Regions from separate parts of the Rhizobium sp. BK619 genome, predicted to be linked through region 3. Evidence: predicted binding sites of a transcription regulator. Region 3 holds the regulator's gene; each other region holds the start of a gene.
The links. Region 3 encodes PhoB, which activates phosphate uptake and scavenging genes when phosphate is short. Its sites were predicted from a motif close to TGTCATNNANCTGTCAT; they were not measured.

Region 1: phnF (phosphonate metabolism transcriptional regulator PhnF) is a predicted target of PhoB. The motif match lies at 3,044-3,060, and genes of this name have one in related genera.
Region 2: pstS (phosphate ABC transporter substrate-binding protein PstS) is a predicted target of PhoB. The motif match lies at 3,013-3,029, and genes of this name have one in related genera.
Region 4: FHX14_RS03835 (NAD-glutamate dehydrogenase) is a predicted target of PhoB. The motif match lies at 2,671-2,687, and genes of this name have one in related genera.

The regions. Positions count from the first base shown of each region.
Region 1 covers NZ_JACIBH010000003.1:150,639-156,083, reverse strand. Annotated here, with positions in the region: gene FHX14_RS06435 (ABC transporter ATP-binding protein) at 1-615, shown strand, start outside; gene dapB (4-hydroxy-tetrahydrodipicolinate reductase) at 631-1,455, shown strand; gene FHX14_RS06425 (2,3-bisphosphoglycerate-dependent phosphoglycerate mutase) at 1,477-2,112, shown strand; gene phnF (phosphonate metabolism transcriptional regulator PhnF) at 2,280-3,017, opposite strand; gene phnG (phosphonate C-P lyase system protein PhnG) at 3,131-3,607, shown strand; gene phnH (phosphonate C-P lyase system protein PhnH) at 3,607-4,215, shown strand; gene FHX14_RS06405 (carbon-phosphorus lyase complex subunit PhnI) at 4,220-5,326, shown strand; gene FHX14_RS06400 (alpha-D-ribose 1-methylphosphonate 5-phosphate C-P-lyase PhnJ) at 5,323-5,445, shown strand, end outside.
Region 2 covers NZ_JACIBH010000008.1:275,757-281,201, reverse strand. Annotated here, with positions in the region: gene pstA (phosphate ABC transporter permease PstA) at 1-814, opposite strand, end outside; gene pstC (phosphate ABC transporter permease subunit PstC) at 816-1,793, opposite strand; gene pstS (phosphate ABC transporter substrate-binding protein PstS) at 1,876-2,898, opposite strand; gene FHX14_RS17365 (bifunctional diguanylate cyclase/phosphodiesterase) at 3,231-5,360, opposite strand.
Region 3 covers NZ_JACIBH010000023.1:4,453-9,897, forward strand. Annotated here, with positions in the region: gene FHX14_RS31645 (GcrA family cell cycle regulator) at 355-888, shown strand; gene phoB (phosphate regulon transcriptional regulator PhoB) at 1,166-1,849, opposite strand; gene phoU (phosphate signaling complex protein PhoU) at 1,984-2,697, opposite strand; gene pstB (phosphate ABC transporter ATP-binding protein PstB) at 2,742-3,557, opposite strand; gene pstA (phosphate ABC transporter permease PstA) at 3,573-4,895, opposite strand; gene pstC (phosphate ABC transporter permease subunit PstC) at 4,892-5,445, opposite strand, start outside.
Region 4 covers NZ_JACIBH010000002.1:89,919-95,363, reverse strand. Annotated here, with positions in the region: gene FHX14_RS03850 (GGDEF domain-containing protein) at 1-934, opposite strand, end outside; gene FHX14_RS03845 (carbonic anhydrase) at 1,031-1,672, opposite strand; gene pdxY (pyridoxal kinase PdxY) at 1,744-2,619, opposite strand; gene FHX14_RS03835 (NAD-glutamate dehydrogenase) at 2,895-5,445, shown strand, end outside.

The sequences.
Region 1 (5,445 bases), on a different contig from region 3:
ACGGTCATCAACCTCATTCCGCGTTTTTACGATCCGCGCGAGGGCGAGATCCTGATCGACGGGCAGGACATCGCCCACATCACCAAGAAATCGCTGCGCCATCAGCTCGCCTATGTCTCGCAGCAGCCCTACCTGTTCGAGGGCACGATCCGCGACAATATCCGCTATGGCCGGCCGGAAGCGAGCGATGCCGATGTGGAAGAAGCGGCCCGGCTTGCCTATGCACATGACTTCATCGCAGCGCAGCCGCAGGGTTACGACACGCCGGTCGGCGAAAACGGCGTGACGCTTTCCGGCGGCCAGCGCCAGCGGCTGTCGATTGCGCGCGCGCTGGTGCGCAATGCGCCGATCCTGCTTCTCGACGAGGCGACGTCTGCGCTCGATACCGAATCCGAAGCGGCCGTGCAGAAGGCGCTCGACGAGGCGATGACCGGGCGCACCGTCGTCGTCATCGCTCACCGGCTTTCGACCGTGGTTCGCGCCGACAAGATCGTCGTCATGCAGCAGGGCCGCGTCGTCGAGGAAGGCAATCACGAGACGCTTGCGAAGGTCAGCGACGGTCTTTACGCTCGCCTCAACAATCTGCAGAGGCCTTCGGCCTCCGATTCAAACTGACCTGGTGAGACTGACATGAGCGATGCTGCGATGAAACTGGTGGTGGTTGGCGCAGCCGGGCGCATGGGGCAGACACTGATCCGGCTCATCCATTCCATCGAGGGCGCGACGCTGCATGCGGCGGTCGAGCGCACCGGCTCGCCCTTTATCGGCAAGGATGCCGGCGAGATTGCCGGTCTCGGCCCGAGCGGCATCCTCATCGGCGACGATCCGCTCAATGCCTTTCTGGATGCCGAAGGCGTGCTCGATTTCACCTCGCCGGCCGCGACAGCGGAATTCTCGGGGCTGGCGGCGCAGGCCCGCATCGTCCATGTCGTCGGCACGACCGGCTGTTCGGCCGACGACGACGCCAGGATCGCCGCGGCAGCCCGTCATGCCCGCATCGTCAAGTCAGGCAATATGAGCCTCGGGGTCAATCTTCTCAGCGTGCTCGCCGAACAGGCAGCGCGGGCGCTCGATCCTGATGACTGGGATATCGAGATCCTGGAAATGCACCACAAGCACAAGGTGGATGCGCCGTCCGGCACCGCCCTTCTGCTCGGCGAGGCCGCGGCCAGGGGGCGCGGGATCGATCTCGCCTCGAAATCCGTGCGGGTGCGCGACGGCCATACCGGCGCCCGCGAGGCGGGCACGATCGGTTTTGCGACGCTGCGCGGCGGCTCCGTCATCGGCGAGCATTCGGTGCTTTTCGCCGGCGAAGGTGAAATCGTCACCCTGTCGCACAGCGCTGCCGACCGTTCGATCTTTGCGCGCGGCGCCATCAAGGCAGCACTCTGGGCGCGCGACAAGAAGCCGGGTCTCTATTCCATGCTCGACGTGCTCGGGCTTTCCCCTCAATAACGACATATCGGAGGCATATTCATGAGCGGTACCCTCGTCCTCGTTCGCCACGGCCAGAGTGACTGGAACCTGAAGAATCTCTTCACCGGCTGGAAGGATCCCGATCTGACGGCGCTCGGCATCGAGGAAGCCAATGCCGGCGGTAAGGCGCTGGCCGAATACGGAATCAAATTCGACGTCGCCTATACCTCGGTGCTGGTGCGCGCGCAGCACACTCTGAAGCTGATCCTCGACAAGGTCGGCCAGCCCGATCTGCCGACGATCCGCGACCAGGCGCTGAATGAGCGCGACTATGGCGATCTCTCCGGCCTGAACAAGGACGACGCCCGCGCCAAATGGGGCGAGGAACAGGTGCATATCTGGCGCCGCTCCTATGACGTCCCGCCGCCCGGCGGCGAAAGCCTGCGCGACACAGGCGCTCGCGTCTGGCCGTACTATCTGACGGAAATCCTTCCGCGCGTCCTGCGTGGCGAGAAGGTGCTGGTTGCCGCACACGGCAATTCGCTGCGCTCGCTTGTCATGGTGCTCGACAAGCTGACCAAGGAAGGCGTGCTCGCCCTCAACCTCGCGACCGGCGTGCCGATGGTCTACAAGCTGAAGGCGGATTCCACCGTCGCCTCGAAGGAAGTGCTCGGCGACATGTCCGGCGCACACTGAATGCAATTGCCTTCCCTGTTCCGACAGGGAAGGCTGTTCTCAAAGCGCGTCGCGTCAAACTTGATTTATGCGACGCGCTTTAGCTCTTTGTTTTACGCATGTCGTTGCGGCAAAAGCGCTTCGCGCTTTGCCTGGCAAAAGCGCTGCACACTTTTGCGCGACATGCTTTAGTTCTCGATGGTGAACTGCACCCGGTCGGCCGCAAACCGGCTGATCGAGTATTGCACCGGCACACCGTCGAGATCGGTGTTCATCGCCTTGGCGATCAGAAGGATCGCGCCGGGGGTCAGTTCCAGATCGGCGAGATCCGCCGTGTTCGCATGGGCGGCCGTCACTTCGGTCGTCGCACGGACATAATCCGACAGGCCAAGATCGGCGAAGGCCTTGGTGATCGATTCGCGCTTGCGATAGGCCTCGCCGATCCCGGCGAAGCGTGCGGCGGGAAACCAGCTTGTCGCCTTTGAAACCGGCCGTTTGTCGGCCTGGCGCAATGTTTCCAGCCGGATCACCTGCTCCCCCTGCTTCAGACCCAGCCAGCGGGCCACCTCGGCGCTGGCTTCCTCCTGCACCTCATCGAGCAGCAGGCTGCGCATCTCGCGCGCCTGGTCGCCGATGCCTGAAGTGAAGCGGGTGCGCCGGGTGATCGGGAAATTCAGCCGCTCCTTGCGCTCGATCAGCGTGCCGCGACCTTGTACCGCACGGACGATGCCTTCCTGCGCCAGCGCCGCCAGGGCGCTGCGCACCGTATGGCGGTTGACGCCGAATTGCAGCGCCAGGACCGTTTCCGGCGGCACCATTCCGGTTTCGTCATAGGTACCGTTGCCGATCGCCTCGCGAATCCGGTCAGCGATCTGACGCCAGAGCGCCACGCCGGTCTGCCTTTGCACCTGTTTCAATCCTGCCATTCGTTCCCGCCATTTCCCGCGCCCGATGTCACACGCTTGTCACGACACCGATTTAGGACTAAACATAGCTTGTATGGTTGTCTATATCAATAGACATTTTAAGGAAAGCGGCAATGATATCAGCGGACAGGACAGACGCTGCGTCACAGACGGCATCCGGGCGCAAACGCGCCGCCGATCTGCTGGCGCGCGCGGAACGCAGCGAACTCTCGGCGGTCTGGGATGCTTTGCCGGAAAAGCCCGCAACGCATCCGGTGCGCGGACCCGAGACCGGGCTGGTGATGGTCCGCGGCCGCATTGGCGGCGGCGGTGCTCCCTTCAACCTCGGCGAAGTGACGGTGACCCGGGCCACGGTCCGGCTCGACTCCGGCTCGATCGGCCATGCCCAGGCGCTCGGCACCGATCGCGAGAAGGCTCAGCTGGCAGCGATCTTCGATGCGCTCTGGCAGGAAGAGGCGACGCAGGATTTCGTCGAACAGGCATTGCTCTTGCCGATCACTGAGCGGATCGCCACAGCCGAACGCCGCAAGGCGGACGAGACGGCGGCCACCCGCGTCGACTTCTTCACCATGGTCAGGGGAGACAACTGATGGGCCTGAAGACAGAAGCCTTGACCGGCGGCTTTGCCGAGCCGGTCTTCGACGCCCAGAGTGTCTTCAAGATGCTGATGGACGGCATGGCCCGCCCCGGCACGATCCAGACCGTGCGGCCCGATATCGCGCCGCCTCTGCCGCTCGGCATCGCCGCCGGCACGATCGCTCTGACGCTTTGCGACCACGACACATCGGTCTGGCTTTCCCAGGGGCTGGCGAAATCGGCGGTGCCGGAATGGCTCGGCTTCCACACCGGCGCGCCTTTGACCACTGAGAAGGCCGAGGCACGCTTTGCGTTCACGGAAGCCGGCATCCCGCTTTGCCCGTTCAGCCTCTTCGCCTCGGGCACGCAGGAATATCCCGACCGCTCGACGACGCTCGTCATCGAACTTTCCGCACTCGAAGGTGGACGCAGGCTGGCGCTGATGGGTCCCGGCATCCAGAGCGTGGCTGAGATCGCGCCTGTCGGCCTACCAGAGACCTTCCTGCGGCTCTGGACCGAGAACCGCGCGCTCTTCCCGCGCGGCATCGACATCGTGCTGACATCGGCGACACGTTTTCTCTGCCTGCCGCGCACCACCAAGATCACAGCAACGGAGATCTGAGCTCATGTATGTTGCCGTCAAGGGTGGCGAGGCCGCCATCGCCAATGCCCACCGCCTGCTCGCCGACCGCCGCCGCGGCGACCGTTCGCTGCCGGCAATCGGTATCGACCAGATCGTGGCGCAGCTGGCGCTCGCCGTCGACCGAGTCATGGCCGAGGCTTCGCTTTTCGACCGCACGCTCGCAGCACTCGCCGTCCGCCAGTCGCGCGGCGATATGATCGAGGCGATCTTCCTGCTGCGCGCCTATCGCACCACGCTGCCGCGCTTCGGCTATTCCAGGCCGCTCGACACGGCTGATATGACAATCGAACGACGGATCTCGGCGACCTATAAGGATCTGCCGGGCGGCCAGCTTCTTGGACCCACCTTCGACTATACCCACCGCCTGCTCGATCCCTCGCTGCTTGAGGACGAGGCGGTCGAGGCGCCCGCCCAGCGCGCCGCAGAAACCGGCCGCGTCATGCGGGTCTCCGAGATCCTCGCCGAGGAAGGCCTGATCGAGGCCGACGGCGACATGCCCGAAGATCACGAGATCGGTGATCTCACCCGCGAGCCGATGGAATTCCCGATGACCCGCGATATGCGCCTGCAGGCGCTCGCCCGCGGCGACGAAGGTTTCCTGCTGGCGCTCGGTTATTCCACTCAGCGCGGCTATGGCCGCAACCACCCCTTCACCGGGGAAATCCGCATCGGCGAGGTCGAGGTGGAATTCGATGTGCCGGAACTCGGCTTCGCCGTCTCGCTCGGCGTGATCCAGGTCACCGAGTGCCAGATGGTCAACCAGTTCAAGGGCTCCGCCAAGGCGCCGCCGCAGTTTACCCGCGGCTACGGCCTGGTCTTCGGTCAGAGCGAGCGCAAGGCGATGGCGATGTCGCTGGTGGATCGCGCATTGCGGGCTGAAGAGCTCGGCGAGGATATCACCGCGCCGGCCCAGGACGAGGAATTCGTCATCTCCCATTCCGACAACGTCCAGGCGACCGGCTTCGTTGAGCACCTGAAGCTTCCGCATTATGTGGACTTCCAGGCCGAACTCGATCTCGTCCGCCGCATGCGCCGTGAATTCGAAGCCGCCCGCAGCAGCGGCCAAGACATGAAGGAAGCCGCCGAATGAGCGATCTGGCCAGCTACAACTTCGCCTATCTCGACGAACAGACCAAGCGGATGATCCGCCGCGCCATCCTGAAGGCGATCGCCATTCCCGGCTACCAGGTTCCCTTCGCCTCGCGCGAA
Region 2 (5,445 bases), on a different contig from region 3:
TCAGGATCAAAACGACGGCGGTCATCACGAAGGCACCGGCCCAGGCGAGATTCTGCCATTGCTCATAGGGGCTCATAGCGAACTGGAAAATGACGACGGGAATGTTCGCCATCGGCTGCGACATATCCAGGCTCCAATACTGGTTGTTCAGAGCCGTGAAGAGGAGCGGCGCGGTTTCGCCCGAAATGCGGGCGATCGCCAGAAGGATACCGGTCAGAATGCCGGCGGACGCGGCGCGATAAAGCACATTGACCGTGACCTTCCAGCGCGGGATGCCGAGCGAAAGCGCCGCCTCGCGCATGACATCGGGAACCAGGCGCAGCATCTCGTCGGTCGTGCGCACCACGACCGGCAGGAAGATGAAGGCGAGCGCGATGCCGCCGGCAAAGCCGGAGAAGCGCGATGTCGGGCGGACGACCAGCTGATAGACGAACAGGCCGATGATGATCGACGGCGCCGAGAGCAGGATATCGTTGACGAAACGGATTGCCTCGCCAAGCCTTTTGCCGCGAGCGAATTCCGACAGATAGGTGCCGGCCAGCACGCCGATCGGCGCGCCGATGACGACGGCCAGCACGACCATCAGCAGGCTGCCCATGAAAGCGTTGGCAAGACCGCCACCGTCTTCGCCGGGCGGCGGCGTCATTTCGGTGACGAGACTGGGGCTCAGTGCGGACAGGCCGTGGATCAGCGTCGTCCAGAGGATCCAGACCAGAAAGACCAGGCCGAGCGCGGTCGCGAAGCCGCAAAGCGTCAGCGCAATCGCGCTGCCGATCTGGCGGCGGCGGTAAAGGGAGCCGGAATAGGTCGCCATATTACTCCCCCCTCTGCTTTGCCATGCGCACCAGCATGAGCTTGGCGGCCGCCAGAACGATGAAGGTGACCACGAAGAGAATGAGGCCGAGGGCTGCGAGCGACGACCGGTAGAGATCGTCCGACGCCTCGGCGAACTCGTTGGCGAGCGTGGCGGCGATCGAGGTGCCGGGCTCCATCAGCGACACGGCGATATTGTGGGTGTTGCCGAGCACGAAGGTCACCGCCATGGTCTCGCCGAGCGCACGGCCGAGACCGAGGAAGATGCCGCCGACGACGGCAGTGCGGGTGTGCGGGATGACGATGTCGCGCACCACTTCCCACTTGGTCGAACCAAGCGCATAGGCCGATTCCTTCAACTGCGCGGGCACGACCAAAAAGACGTCGCGCATGACCGAGGAGATGAAGGGAATGATCATGATCGCCAGCACGATGCCCGAGGTCAGCATGCCGATGCCGAGCGGCGCGCCTGAGAACAGCGCACCGATCCCCGGGATCGGGCCCAGCCAGTCGATCAGCGCCGGCTGGATATAATCCGACATGAAGGGAGCGAAGGTGAAGAGGCCCCACATGCCGTAGATGATCGAGGGGATGCCGGCGAGAAGCTCGACGGCACCGCCGATCGGGCCGCGAATGGAGCGCGGCGCGACTTCGGTAATGAAGACGGCGATGCCGAGGCTGACGGGAACGCCGATGATCATGGCGAGCGCCGAGGTGACCAGCGTGCCGTAAATCGGCACCAGCCCTGCGAACTTCTCGGCGACCGGATCCCATTCCGTGCCGATGAGGAAGCCAAAGCCGAAGGTCCGGAATGCCTGAAACCCGCTTACCGCCATGGAGACCGCCGCTGCCAGCAGCGCCGCCAGAACGAACAGGCCGCAGCCCAGAACTATCCAGTAAAAAATACGATCGCCGGTCGCACTGTGGCGACGCTTCACGCCGGTTCCTGAGGCGGGCAGCGATGCCAATGCTTCGCTCATATCAATATACTCGACTGCTTTGAGGAAAGGCATTCGGGGCGGAAAGCCTCGCTTTCCGCCCCGACCGCAGGTCTTGCAGGGATCAGCCCTTGAAGGAGGCCGTCCAGTAGTCCTCGATCTGCTTCACCAGGGTTTCCGGAAGCGGCACGTAATCGAGGGAGGAAGCTTCCTTCTGGCCGTTTTCGAGCGCCCACTTGAAGAAGGCGAAAGCAGCCTTGGAGCGCGCCGCATCCTTCGGATCCTTGTACATGATTGCCCAGGTCGTGGCGGTCACCGGCCAGGCCTTTTCACCCGGCGCGTTGGTCATGATCAGGTAGAGGTCCTGAGCCTTGGTCCATTCAGCGCTGGCGGCAGCTGCCGAGAAGCTCTCGGCATTCGGCTTCGGATACTGGCCAGAGGCGTTCTGGATCAGAACGTAGGGCAGCTTGTTCTGCAGGGCGTAGGCATATTCGACGTAGCCGATCGAGTCCTTGACGCGGGTGACGTAGGCGGCGACGCCTTCATTGCCCTTGCCGCCGATGCCGACCGGCCAGTTGACGGCGGTGCCTTCACCGACCTTGCTCTTCCAGTCCTCGTTGACCTTGGAGAAGTAGTTCGTCCAGTTGAAGGAGGTGCCCGAACCGTCCGAGCGGTGAACGACGGCGATCTGGCTGTCGGGCAGCTTCAGGCCCGGGTTCAGATCGGCGATGGCCTTGTCGTTCCACTTGGTGACGTTGCCGAGGTAGATATCGGCGAGAACCTTGCCGGTGAGCTTCAGCTCGCCCGACTTGATGCCCTTGACGTTGATGACGGGAACGATGCCGCCGACGACGAGCGGGAACTGGCCGAAGCCGCCATCCGACAGTTCCTTGGGCTCGAGCGGCTTATCGGATGCGCCGAAATCGACCGTTGCAGCCTTGATCTGGGCGATGCCGCCGCCCGAACCGATCGATTGGTAGTTCAGCTTGTCGCCGGTCTGCTTGTTGTAGTCGGCGGACCACTTGGACAGGACGGGATAGACGAAGGTGGAGCCGGCGCCAGTGATATCGGCGGCAGAAGCCGAAACTGCCAGAGCGGCAACGAGGCCCGCACTGAGGCAGGCCGAGAGGAGTTTCCTGGTGAGCATGTGAAGCGCTTCCCTAATGGAATGGACAGGATGACGAGACCAGCGCCGCGGCGGGGGTGTCCATTGTCTGGGGCGCTGAAGTTCTCGTCACATCAGGCGGGCTAGGCGCGTATTATTACAGTCTGATGACGCTTTTCGATGGTCGAAACTGAGGGCATCGAATAGCGCAGCTGCGGCCTTTCGGTCGAATCGCGGATTTAACAAAGCCTTAGCAAAAACATCGGGATAGATTGACGCATGGCTGTGGTGGATTGCCGCAGCAGGCCTGGAAATGGCGCGTTCAGGCCGTCTAAACGCGGGTCCCGCAGTTGCAGCACCCCATCGATCGCGCGTCAGGCGGCCGACTCTTCTTCCAGCTTGCTGGATATGTCGCGTGCCGACATCGGTCTGCCCATCAGATACCCCTGAAGCTGATCGCAGCCGGCCTCTCGCAAAATCGCCGCCTGGCGGCTGTTCTCGATGCCTTCGGCGGTCACCGGAATCTGCAGGGCGGTGGCAAGCGAAATGGTCGCCCGAAGGACATCGGCGCCGTTGGCGCCTTCATCGAGAGCTGATACAAGCGAGCGGTCGATCTTCATGCGATCGAACCCGAACTGTCGCAACGCTCCAATGCTGGCATAGCCGCAGCCAAAATCATCAAGCGCGAATTTTATGCCGACGCGCTTGAGCTGGTCTATCGACCGCCGGGCCTGATCCGGATTCGTCATCAGGACACCTTCGGTGATCTCCAAGGTCAGGCGTTTTGGATCGAAGTCGAGTTCCTGCAGGACCGAAATCACTTCGGCGCCAAATTCGGGATTGCAGAGCTGGATTGGCGAGACGTTCACAGACAATGCCAGATCGGGCCAGCTCCTGGCATGCTCGATCGATGTTCTCAGCATGTGAACGCCAAGCGCATCGATGAGGCCGCACCGTTCCGCGAGCGGGATGAAAATCTCCGGGCTGATGTTTCCCGTTGCGGTTCGCCAGCGCGCCAGCGCCTCAAGACCGGTGACAGCGCCTGTCGTCGCAGAGACGAGAGGCTGAAAAACGGCCTCGATCGCACCACTGCCGATGGCGCCTTTCAACAGGCCTTCCAGTTCGGCGACCCGCTGGCGCTCCTCGTCCAGTTCGGGGTCGTATTCGATCGCCTGGCCCCGGCCATTTGCCTTGGCGCGATAGAGGGCCATATCCGCTCTGCGGAGAAGCTCCAAGGGCTCGATGTCTCCGTCGCCTGCGGCAGCGCCGATGCTTGCGCCGACTTCGATCGTCCGGCCGTCGATTTTGAATGGCTCGGCAAACAGCGCCAGAATGGCTTTTTCCATATCTTCGCAGGTGGCGGACCCAACATGCACCAGCGCAAATTCGTCGCCTCCCAGCCGGGCCGCGGCCACGACTTCGGGGTGGCAGACCATCAGCGCGCTCGAGACCAGCCGGATCAAATCATCGCCGACCGCATGCCCCCAGGCATCGTTGACGGCCTTGAAACCATCGAGGTCGACCAGATAGAGCCGTGGCGGCGAAGAGCCCGAACTCTTAAAGTCGTCCAACAGGCTGAGAAGTCCATGTCTGTTCAACAGGCCGCTGAGGCTGTCATGGCCTGCTTCGAAAAGCGCGGCTTGCGCCAATTGGCGCAGGCGCCGCGCCTCGGACGCGCCGACCATCAGCACGCCGATCAGGAACAGCGCAAGGATGGCGACGGCGGCCGCGACATAGGGCGTCACCTGCTGAAACACGGTGCTTCCCGGCGCTTTGCTCGGCCAGACGAGATAGCCGATGACGGCCCCCTTCATGTCGGTGATCGGCGTGTTCAGAAATTCCGGCCTGGGCTTCTTCTCCAAGTGCAAGCCTTCGAGTTCATGTTCGTTCGAGAGCGCATCGAGAACTTCGGGCGAAAATTCCTTGTAGAAGCTCAGCGTGCTGAGTTTCGGAAGCTCGGTGGTGGCCGCGTACGGCTGGATCGCCTGCGATGCGAGCAGGGCGATACCGCTTTCGGTCTTGATGAAATTGACCACCGGCGCCCGCGCTGGATCGGCAGCTACTCTGATCTGCCGATAAAAGTCTTCGCCGAAAACGTCGCTCGGCTCGAAGGGTTTGCCCTTGGCATAGGCGGAAACGATCGAAGACCGGTCAGGACCGATGACGACCGCGCCGTCATAGAGCGCGTAATCCTCGCTGGTCTTTCCCCAATTTTCATAGGCCCAAGCGGCGGCGGTCGGAGACGAGGCTGCACTGTAGGCATCGTCCCAAATGGCATTATCAGTCGTCGTCCCGCTCAGTCGCGCCACAAAGGCTCCGATTGCCGCACGGGCGGCGCGCGTGGCCCTGGCATCATCGATCTCATTCGCCGACCGGGTCATCGTGACGACGACATGCGCCACCAGGCCGGTCAGGATGAGGGCGACGACCAGGAAACAGACCGTCGTCGCGATGATGGAAGACGTTTGGGTGCGAACGTGCCTACCTGCAAGAGTCGACGACATGCAAATTCCGCAAAGATTAATTGCAAGGCCATGTCTGGGGGACGGCAGGAGACATCATGTCCGCAATGCGCTGCAGACGAGATAT
Region 3 (5,445 bases):
AATGCCGCCTTGCGGCGGCCAGCGGTACTATTTCCTTTTCGCGCTGCAATGTCAACAAAACTGCGCCCTTAGCGCATGCAGCAAGCTTGTACAGCGGTGTTTTCGACCTTCAACAGGCAATATTGCAGAAATGCCACGCAGCGGCAGCAAGTTGGGGAAAACTCCGAATTCGATTCATCCGGATTCATGCGACTCTTGTCACGGAGTCAGGCTCACACTAGGTTAAAGTTCAATTACTAGACTGCATGCGGCGGAACTAGTCACCAAAATTGATCAAGCGTTTCTTGTTTCGGAGGCTTCCGGGACAACGGTGAGGGATTCTGCCATCACCAACGCAAAAGGTGGAGACAGGGCATGAACTGGACAGACGAGCGGGTCGAGAAACTCAAGAAGCTCTGGGCCGAAGGACTGAGCGCCAGCCAGATCGCGGCGCAACTTGGCGGTGTCAGCAGAAACGCTGTGATCGGCAAGGTTCACCGGCTGAGCCTTCCCGGCCGCGCCAAGGCCGGCGGCACGGCCGCCACGGCGCGCACGCCGAAACGCACGACATCGGCGCCGCGCGCACCGAACTACGCCTCGCGGATCACCACCCGCACCGTCACCCGCCAGCAGGGCGCGACGATGCTGAAGGAAGAGATCGAGATCGAAACGGTCGAGGAAATGGAATACGTGCCGAAGGGCAACGTGGTCGTGCCGATCTCGCGCCGCCTCGGCCTGACGGAACTGACCGAACGCACCTGCAAGTGGCCGGTCGGCGATCCGCTGAAGGACGACTTCCATTTCTGCGGCTGCGAGTCCCCCGACAATTCGCCCTATTGCGGCTACCATCAGAAACTCGCCTACCAGCCGGTCAACGAACGACGCCGGGCGGCGGCCCGGGCGAGCTGAGCGGGTAAGACATTGTCGACATGCGAAAACGGGCTGAAAGGCCCGTTTTTTTGTGTGAGTGTGTTGGGTGTGGCTGCCCCTCATCCGCCTGCCGGCACCTTCTCCCCGCTTGCGGGGCGAAGGGGATATGCCGCAACCTCCCGGTCCTCTCCAACGTCTCGTAGGGCACGTCCCCTCGCCCCGTTTACGGGGGTCCGAAGGACGGGTCGAGACGTGTGGCTCGACCCCGGTCGGTTAGGGTGAGGGGCGGAGCTTGCTCGACTTTGTCAGAATCCCCTCAGGCTTCCATCGAATAACCGGCGCCGCGGACGGTGCGGATGACGTCCTGCATGTTGGAGAAGTTCAGCGCCTTGCGCAGGCGGCCGACATGGACGTCGACGGTGCGTTCGTCGACATAGATGTCGTGGCCCCAGACGCCGTCGAGCAGCTGCGAGCGGGAGAAGACCCGGCCGGGCGACGACATCAGGAATTCCAGCAGGCGGAATTCGGTCGGGCCGAGGCGGACTTCGCGGCTCTTGCGGTGGACGCGATGGGTTTCGCGGTCGAGTTCGATATCGCCGCATTTCAGCACGGTCGACAGCACCTCGGGGCGGGCGCGGCGCAGCATCGCCTTGACGCGGGCGACGAGTTCCGGGGTCGAGAAAGGCTTGACGACGTAATCGTCGGCCCCTGTCGAAAGCCCGCGGACGCGCTCGCTCTCTTCGCCGCGCGCCGTCAGCATGATGATCGGCAGGCGCTCGGTTTCCGGCCGCATGCGCAGGCGCCGGCAAAGCTCGATGCCGGAGACGCCGGGCAGCATCCAGTCGAGGATGAGAAGGTCAGGCGTGCGCTCCTGAAGCCTGATTTCGGCCTCGTCGCCACGAAGGATGGTATCGACCTCGAAGCCCTCAGCTTCGAGATTGTAGCGAAGAAGCACGCTCAGGGCTTCTTCGTCTTCAACAACTGCAACTCTCGGGATCATGCGTGTTGGTCTCCTCGCGCATGATCCTTAAACCGGGGGTGATTTAAGCAATGCATCCTGCGCAAAATCAGAAAAATGGCTGCGACCTCTTTGCGCGCCCCACATGGGCGCGCACGCAATAGGCTGGTGCGCGGTTATTCCGTGACCGCGCCGACGGTGTTGGCGCTGTCATCCTTCGGACGGTCGCCTTCCGGCTGCGCGCCGGTTGCCATGTAATAGATCGTCTCGGCGATGTTGGTGGCGTGGTCGCCGATGCGCTCGATGTTCTTGGCGCAGAAGAGCAGATGCGTGCAGCTGGTGATGTTGCGCGGATCTTCCATCATGTAGGTCAAGAGCTCGCGGAACAGCGAGGTGTACATCGCGTCGATCTCGTTGTCGCGCTCGCGGATCGCACTCGCCTTGTCGGCGGCGCGTGTCGTGTAGACGTCAAGCACTTCCTTGAGCTGGACGAGCGCCAGCTCGGACAGATGCTCGAGGCCGCGGGCGAGCTTGCGGGGAACCCCGGTGCTCTGCACGGCGATGACGCGCTTGGCGGTGTTCTTGCCAAGGTCGCCGACGCGTTCGAGATCGGCGGCGATGCGGATCGAACCCATGATTTCGCGCAGGTCCGCGGCCATCGGCTGGCGGCGGGCGATGGTGACGATCGCCTTGTCGCCGATTTCGCGCTCGGCGTGATCGAGGATCACGTCGTCGGAAATAACCTTCTGGGCGAGCGCAGTATCCCCGTTGACCAGCGCCCGGACGGATTCGGCGACCATCTGCTCGGCCAGGCCGCCCATTTCGGAAATCCGCCTGGACAGGAACTTCAGATCATCATCATAGGCAGAATAAATATGTGTCGATGCCATGGGGCTTTATCCTCGAATAACGGGAAGGCTCGGTGTCGCCAAAATCAGCCGAAGCGACCCATGATGTAGTCCTGGGTGCGCGGATCGTCGGGATTGGTGAACATCTTGTCGGTGTCGTTCTCCTCGACGAGATTGCCGAGGTGGAACATGGCGGTGCGCTGCGAGACGCGCGCGGCCTGCTGCATGGAGTGGGTGACGATGACGATCGTATAGTTCTCGCGCAGCTCGTGGATCAGTTCCTCGACCTTGGCGGTGGCGATCGGGTCGAGCGCCGAGCAGGGCTCGTCCATCAGAATGACTTCGGGGCTGACGGCGACGGCACGGGCAATGCAGAGGCGCTGCTGCTGGCCGCCCGACAGGCCGGTGCCGGATTCATGCACGCGGTCCTTGACCTCGTTCCAGAGGCCGGCGCGCTGCAGGCTGGTCTCGACGATCTGGTCGAGATCGGCCTTCGACTTGGCCAGGCCATGGATGCGCGGGCCGTAGGAGACGTTTTCGTAGATCGTCTTCGGGAACGGGTTCGGCTTCTGGAAGACCATGCCGACGCGGGCGCGAAGTTCGACGACGTCGATATCCGGATCATAGATATCGTCGGTGTCGAGGGTGATCTTGCCGGTGACCCGGCAGCCGTCGATCGTGTCGTTCATGCGGTTCAGGCTCCGCAGGAAGGTCGACTTGCCGCAGCCCGACGGGCCGATCAGCGCAGTTACGGTGTTTTCGCGAATGTTCAGGTTCACGTCAAAAAGCGCGCGCTTTTCACCGTAGTAAACCGAGACATCCTGGCCGATCATCTTATAGGGGACGTTGCTCATCTTCTGATCCAGCGCCTTTTCAACTGCAGCTTCCGTCAACATGTTCATGATCTGTAACTCCGTTTACCAGCGGCGCTCGAAGCGACGACGCAAGAGGATGGCGCCCATGTTCATGACGATCAGGAACAGGAGCAGGACGATGATGGCACCCGAAGTACGCTCGACGAAGGCACGTTCGGCCTCGTTCGCCCACATATAGACCTGCACCGGCAGGGCAGTCGAGGGATCGAGCGGTGTCGTCGGCGCATTGGCGACGAAGGCGACCATGCCGATCAGGAGCAGCGGCGCGGTTTCGCCGAGCGCGTGCGCCAGGCCGATGATCGTGCCGGTAAGGATGCCGGGCATGGCGAGCGGCAGAACATGGTGGAACACCATCTGCATCTTCGAGGCGCCGAGGCCAAGCGCTGCGGCGCGGATCGACGGCGGCACGGCGCGCAGTGCCGCGCGCGTCGCGATGATGATCGTCGGCAGGGTCATCAGCGTCAGCACCAGGCCGCCGACCAGCGAGGCCGAACGCGGCAGGCCGACGAAGTTGATGAAGACGGAAAGGCCGAGCAGACCGTAGACGATCGAAGGGACGGCGGCGAGGTTGTTGATGTTGACCTCGATCAGATCCGTCAGCCGGTTCTTCGGCGCAAACTCCTCGAGATAGATCGAGGCGGCGACGCCGATCGGCAGCGCCAGCACCAGCACGATCAGCATCAGGTAGAGCGAGCCGATGAGGGCGACACCAAGGCCTGCAGCCTCCGGACGGCTGGAATTGCCGTTGACGAAGAGGCCGGTGTTGAACTGCTTGTGGAGAGCGCCGCTCGCCTTCAGCTCGTTCATCCAGCCAACCTGCTTGTCGTTGACCTTGCGGTTCTTCTCATCGACCGAAAGGTCGATCTGGCCCTTGTTGGCGCTATCGACATTGGCGTCGGCGAGCACGGTGACATTGACCGTCTTGCCGATGAGCGACGGATCGGCAACGACCATGTCGCGCAGCTGGATCGGCGCGCCCTTGGAAAGCATGGCGGCTGCGTCCCGCACGTCAGGCTTGCTCGAGGCGTTGATATTCAGCTGCTTGACGATCGCATCGCGCAGCAGAACCGGGTAGTTGGCGGCGATCAGCACCGAAGGGTCGGTCGCACGCTTATTGCCAGGGTCGATCGTCTTCTCGGTGAATTCGATCGGCAGAGTGATCGCCGTCTGCTGGAAGGCGGTGTAGCCCTTGCCGATCACCGTCCACAGCAGGATGAACAGGAAGATCAGGCCGAAGGCGATGGCGGCGATGCCGTAGGCCTGGAACCGGCGCTCGGCGGCGTAGCGGCGCTTGATGCCGATATCGCGGCGGGCTGGCGCCTTGGAGACGGTGACGCCTGATTGCGAGGAAACAATATCCGTCATTCGTACTGCTCCCGGTATTTGCGCACGATGTAGAGCGCATAAATGTTGAGGCAAAGCGTGATGCAGAACAGCGTGATGCCAAGGGCAAAGGCAACCAGCGTCTGGGGCGAGGTGAACTCGAGGTCGCCCGTCAGCTGATTGACGATCTTGACGGTCACCGTCGTCATCGGCTCGAAGGGGTTGATCTGGATGCGGGCGGCGACACCGGCGGCCAGCACGACGATCATGGTTTCGCCGATGGCGCGCGAGGCGGTCATCAGAAGCGCGCCGACGATGCCGGGAAGAGCCGCGGGCAAGACCACTTTCTTGATGGTTTCGGAGCGTGTAGCGCCAAGACCGAGCGAACCATCACGCAGCGTCCGCGGCACGGCGGTGATGATGTCGTCCGACAGCGAGGAGACGTAGGGGATCAGCATGATGCCCATGACGATGCCGGCGGTCAGAACGCTCTGCGCCTGAATGAAGTTGGTGTAGTTGCCGGAGAGCAGGCCGCTGATCTGAGCGGAGAAATCGCGCAGGAACGGACCGACGGTGACGAGCGCAAAGAAGC
Region 4 (5,445 bases), on a different contig from region 3:
ACAGCGCCAGGATCCGCGTCAGGTGTAAATGCGAGCGCGTCGAAAAGTTTTCGCCGGTTTCGTGAATATCTCTCGCCGCCTCGATCATCTTCTGCTGCAGGAAAGTCATGCGCTCGCTCTGCGCAGCCGCCCAGACGTCGCGCACCGCGGGCGTCGGCCGCGATCCGGCGAGAATGGCATCGGTGATCGCATTAGCCTTCACCTGGTCGCGGCGACCGAGATAGGCGACAATGTCGCGCACGATCGGCGCCGCCGAATGGAAGACCATGTGATCCATGCCCTCGCCGATCATCACCTTGCCCTGCACGAACAGCTCCACCGGAAATCTGGCGGACACGCCCTGGTCGAGGTAACGGCTGCCAATGCCGGTGATCAGCCTCTCCCCATAATAGGTCAGCATGATGCCCATCAGCTGGTTGGATTTCTCCAGCAGCACCGGATCGCTGATCAAGGGTGAAAGCGCATCGACGACGGCAAGCTGCTTGAGAGCCGCATACCAGTAGATCGACCCGGGATCGCTGCCGACATAACGGCCCTGGTCGACGGCGCTGCGCGCGGCGACGATACGGCTGTAGGCAAGGCTGAGAATCGACAATTCCTCCGCAAGCCCTTCGTCGAGCGTATCGCGGGAAGGCAGGCTGGCATAGAAGGCAAGGCGCTCGTCATCGAGCGTTACCCGGCTTTTCTGCATATCAGCAGCGGTCTTGCTGCTCGGATGCGCGAGATAAAGGCGAGTGGCGCCGATTTCACTCAGGATCTCCGTGGCGGCGATCGACCCGCCGCGGGCGAGCACGTCGGCGAACTGCCGGTCTTTCTCGAGATCCCTGTATTGGTTGACTGAAGCCCGTATGACGACGACGCCTTCAATGAGCATGAAGACGAAGGGCAGCATGATGGCGGCCAGGATAACCCTTTTGATGGTCTCGAACTTCATCGCCAATCGCCACGGTGCTCAAAACGTCGGTCGTGCGCGACCAATTGACGCCAATCTTAGCAGCAATTCTTAATAAACTGATAAAGCGGCAGATCCCTAGATTTCGGGACGAATGAAGTCACGTGTCTCAGCATCCATCACCCAGAGTTCGCCTGTGGAAATATCGAACCATGCGCCATGGAGATGCATTTTTCCCGCTTCCTCGAGTGCTTTGATATCGGGAAAGCTTCTGAGATTTTCGATCGAATTGCGGATCGAGACGCGCTCCAGCGCCGTCTGCCGCTCGGCGGCCGTCATCACGTCATTGCTCTGGATCTGCTCGGCGGCAGGCTTGACCAGCGACATCCAGCGACCGATGAAATCGCCCGGCGACAGCGGCTCGGCATTGGGATCGAGCGCGGCGCGGATGCCGCCGCAGCGGCCATGGCCCATCACGACTATATCCGAGACCTTCAGCGCCTGCACCGCAAATTCGAGCGCGGCCGACGTCGAATGGAAATGGCCGTCCGGCTCGTAGGGCGGCACCATGTTGGCGACGTTGCGGATAACGAAGAGCTCACCCGGGCCGGCATCGAAGATCAGCTCCGGTGCCGCACGGGAATCCGAACAGGCAATGACCAGCGTGCTCGGACTCTGACCGTTTTCGGCAAGCAGCCGATACCTGTCGCGGGCGTCGGCATAACGCCCGTTCATGAAGTTGCGGTAACCGTCCAGAAGGGAATTTGGAAAACGCTGCATGCTTCTGGATTAGCGCGCGCGGAAGACAAGATCAACTGCTGCACTGCAAAATGAGCACATTGATGGATGCGTCATTTTTTCCGCCGCTGCGCCGGGTGCAGGAGCCGGCGCATCTGCACCATGGCCATCGGCGTCGAAAGACTGGAAGCATCGCTCGCCAGCATCAGCTCGTTACTGCCGCGCTTGACGGCGCGCGCCAGCACCTCGAAGACGCTGGCCGTGGCAAGCTGCAGCGCCTTTTCGTCCTCGAGGCCGGATAGAAGGCGCGACAGGAAGACGGCGGCCAGCAGGTCGCCGAGACCATTCGGCGCGTTTTCGACGGCGCGGTGCTCGGCAAGAAGCGCGTGACGGCCGGAAAGATAGAGATTGCCGGTACCGCCCGCCATCATCGGCACGGCCGAGGTGACGAGCATGCGCGACGGCCCGAGCGCCAGCGCCGCCTCCATGATCGCGCTGTTGTCGTCAAGCGCCGCCCCGGACAGCCATGCGAGTTCGTAGCGGTTCGGCGTCGCCAGAGAGGCGAGCGGGATGAGATGGTCGCGAATGGCTTCGGCGGTCGCCTCCGGCACGTAGAGACCGCCGAGATCGCCCATGACGGGGTCGCAGACGTAGACCAGTTCGGGATTATCTTGCCTGAGCGCGGCGATCAGCCGGGCCACGGAGCGCGCCTGGGCGGCATTGCCGAAATAGCCCGAAAGCACTGCCCTGACTTCGCCGATCCAGGGCGCGCGGATCAGATCGTCGATCGCCGCGTCGAAATCCGCTTCGGCAAATGTCAGCCGCGTCGAGCGGCCGTGGCCGGGATGCCAGGGCAGCACGATGGTCGGCAGCGCCCAGACCGGATGACCAAGCGTTTCCAGCGCAAAGACGGCCGCCCGGTTTCCGACCGAGCCGCGCACCACATGACTGGAGATGACGATGACTGCGCCCGCTGCATTTTCCGACATGAGACAAGATCCGAATGATGACCGCGTTTGATGATCTTTTTGACGCCGCGCTGTCAACCATTCTTCACGTGAGCATGGAAATGTGCGGCGGAACGAAAAAGAAAAAGAGGATCCTCCCGTTCGTTTTGGCCACGAAATCGGAAAAATCTCTGACAATTTCCCATTTCCAGCGTCAAAAAAGCATCAAAACGATCCCTCAAGGCCGCATTTTAGAGATTTTTTCGCGAAATCTTCTGCTAGCTTGCAGAAAACCAGTCCATTGCGGGAGGCGATTCATGGCTGCCAGAAACAATCCGAAACGGGAAAAACAGATCGAAAGCGCGCGCAAGGTCGCCAAGGCGACGGGCGAAGCGCATCTCGATCCGGAAATTCTCTTCGGACGGGCCAGCAATGACGATCTCGAACGCTATACGCCTGAGATGCTGGCGCTCTCCGCCGTGCATTCGGCAAAGGAACTCGCCGCCTGGAACGGCAAGGCGCCCCGCGTCGGCATCGACACCATCGCCGATGTGACGCCCGATGGCATTGCCGTTTCGGTGCTTTCGGTCACCGACCGGAACATGCCTTTCCTGTTTGAATCGGTCATGGGTGAAGTGACGAGCACCTATCGCGATCTGTTCATGGCCGTGCATCCCATCCTGGTCATGGAGAAGGGCAAGGCGCCTGCGCTCTATTCCGCCGATCACCCGAGCGACCCGGCCAACCGCGTCAGCCACATCCAGCTCCATATTGCGCCGCTCAACTCCGCCCAGGCGGCAGATCTCGTCAAGCGCATCGAAACCGTGCTTGAGCAGGTCCGCCTGTCGGTGTCCGACTGGAAGCCGATGCTGTCCAAGATCGACGGGGTGATCGTCGAACTTTCAGCCAATGGCGCCAGCAGGAAGAAGGCTGATCGCGATGAAGCCGTCGCCTTCCTGACATGGCTGCGCGACGAGAATTTCACGTTCCTCGGCATGCGCGAATATGTCTATTCAGGCAAGGGTGCCGATGCCAAGGTCGAACGCGACAAGGGTACCGGCCTCGGCATCCTCTCCAATCCCGATGTGCTCGTGTTGCGCACCGGCAAGGATGCCGTAACGACGACGCCTGAAATCCTTGCCTTCCTCGACGGTCCCGACTTCCTGATCGTCACCAAGGCGAATGTGAAATCCATCGTCCATCGTCGGGCCTACATGGATTATGTCGGCGTCAAACGCTTCGACGCCGCCGGCAACGTCACCGGCGAGCTGCGCATCGTCGGCCTTTTCACCTCGACGGCCTATACATCGCTCGCCTCGGAAATCCCGCTCCTGCGTTCCAAGATCGAGAAGGTGAAGGAACATTTCGGCTTCGACCCGATGAGCCATTCCGGCCGCATGCTCGACAACACGCTGGAATCCTATCCGCGCGACGACCTTTTCCAGATCGACACCACGCTGCTTGCCAGTTTTGCGGAACAGATCAACGACCTGGCCGACCGGCCGCGCGTGCGCGTCCTGCCGCGCATCGATCATTTCGACCGCTTCGTCTCGGTGATCGTCTATGTGCCGCGCGAGGAGTATGACTCGATCGTCCGCGAAAGGATCGGCACCTATCTGAAGACCGTCTATGACGGCCGTGTCTCCGCCTATTACCCGGCTTTCCCGGAAGGCGGCGTGGCGCGCGTGCATTTCATCATCGGCCGCTCCGGCGGCAAGACGCCGCGCATTCCGCAGTCAAAGCTCGAGCAGGTGATCCGCGAGATCACCGCCCGCTGGGATGACCGTTACGAGGCGCTGGCCGGACCCAAGGCGCCAAAGATCTCGGTCGACCAGGCCTTTCAGGATTCCTTCACGCCTGAAGAAACCGTGGCCGATCTCGCCGATATCGTCGCCTGCGCCGCCGGCGAGCCGCTTCGCATCGAGTTCTACCATCGTCAGGAGGAGCAGAGCCGTACCCTCTCGCTGAAGATCTTCCACGCCGGCGGCCAGCTGGCGCTGTCGCGTCGCGTGCCGCTGCTTGAGAATCTCGGCTTCAATGTCGTCAGCGAACGCACCTTCGACATCGACGTACCGGCGACAGACGGAGAAACGAAACTCGTCGTGCTGCACGATATGGAACTCGAGGCCCGCAACGGCGGCGACATCGATCTGCAGCGTTACGGCGCCGCCCTCGAGGAAGCTTTCGTGGCTGCCTTCGCCGGCACGATCGACAATGACAGTTTCAACCGGCTGATCCTCTCGGCCGGGCTCTCGGCACGCGAGACCAACGTGCTGCGCGCCTATGCCCGCTATCTCCGCCAGGCCGGCATCGCCTATTCGCAGGATTATATCGCGACGACGCTCGACAAATATCCCGGCGTCGCCGCCGCCATCTTCCGGCTGTTCCACGACACGCTCGACACCCGGCCTTCCGAAAAGGCCCGCGTCAAGAAGCTTGCCGACCTGCATCAGGCGATCGAGGTCGAGCTTGCCGACGTGCCGAGCCTTGACGACGACCGTATCCTGCGCCGCTACGTCAATATCGTCGATGCCACGCTGCGCACCAATTATTTCCAGAAGAATGCCGATGGATCGGCGAAGCCGATGCTGGCCTTCAAACTCGATCCACACCTGGTCGACGGGCTGCCGCAGCCCAAACCCTTCCGCGAGATGTTCGTCTACGGCGTCGAAGTCGAAGGCGTGCACCTGCGCTTCGGCAAGGTGGCGCGCGGCGGGCTGCGCTGGTCGGACCGCGCCGAGGACTACCGCACCGAAGTGCTCGGCCTCGTCAAGGCCCAGCAGGTGAAGAACGCGGTCATCGTGCCGGTCGGCGCCAAGGGCGGCTTCTATCCGAAGAAGCTACCCGTCGGCGGCAGCCGTGACGAGA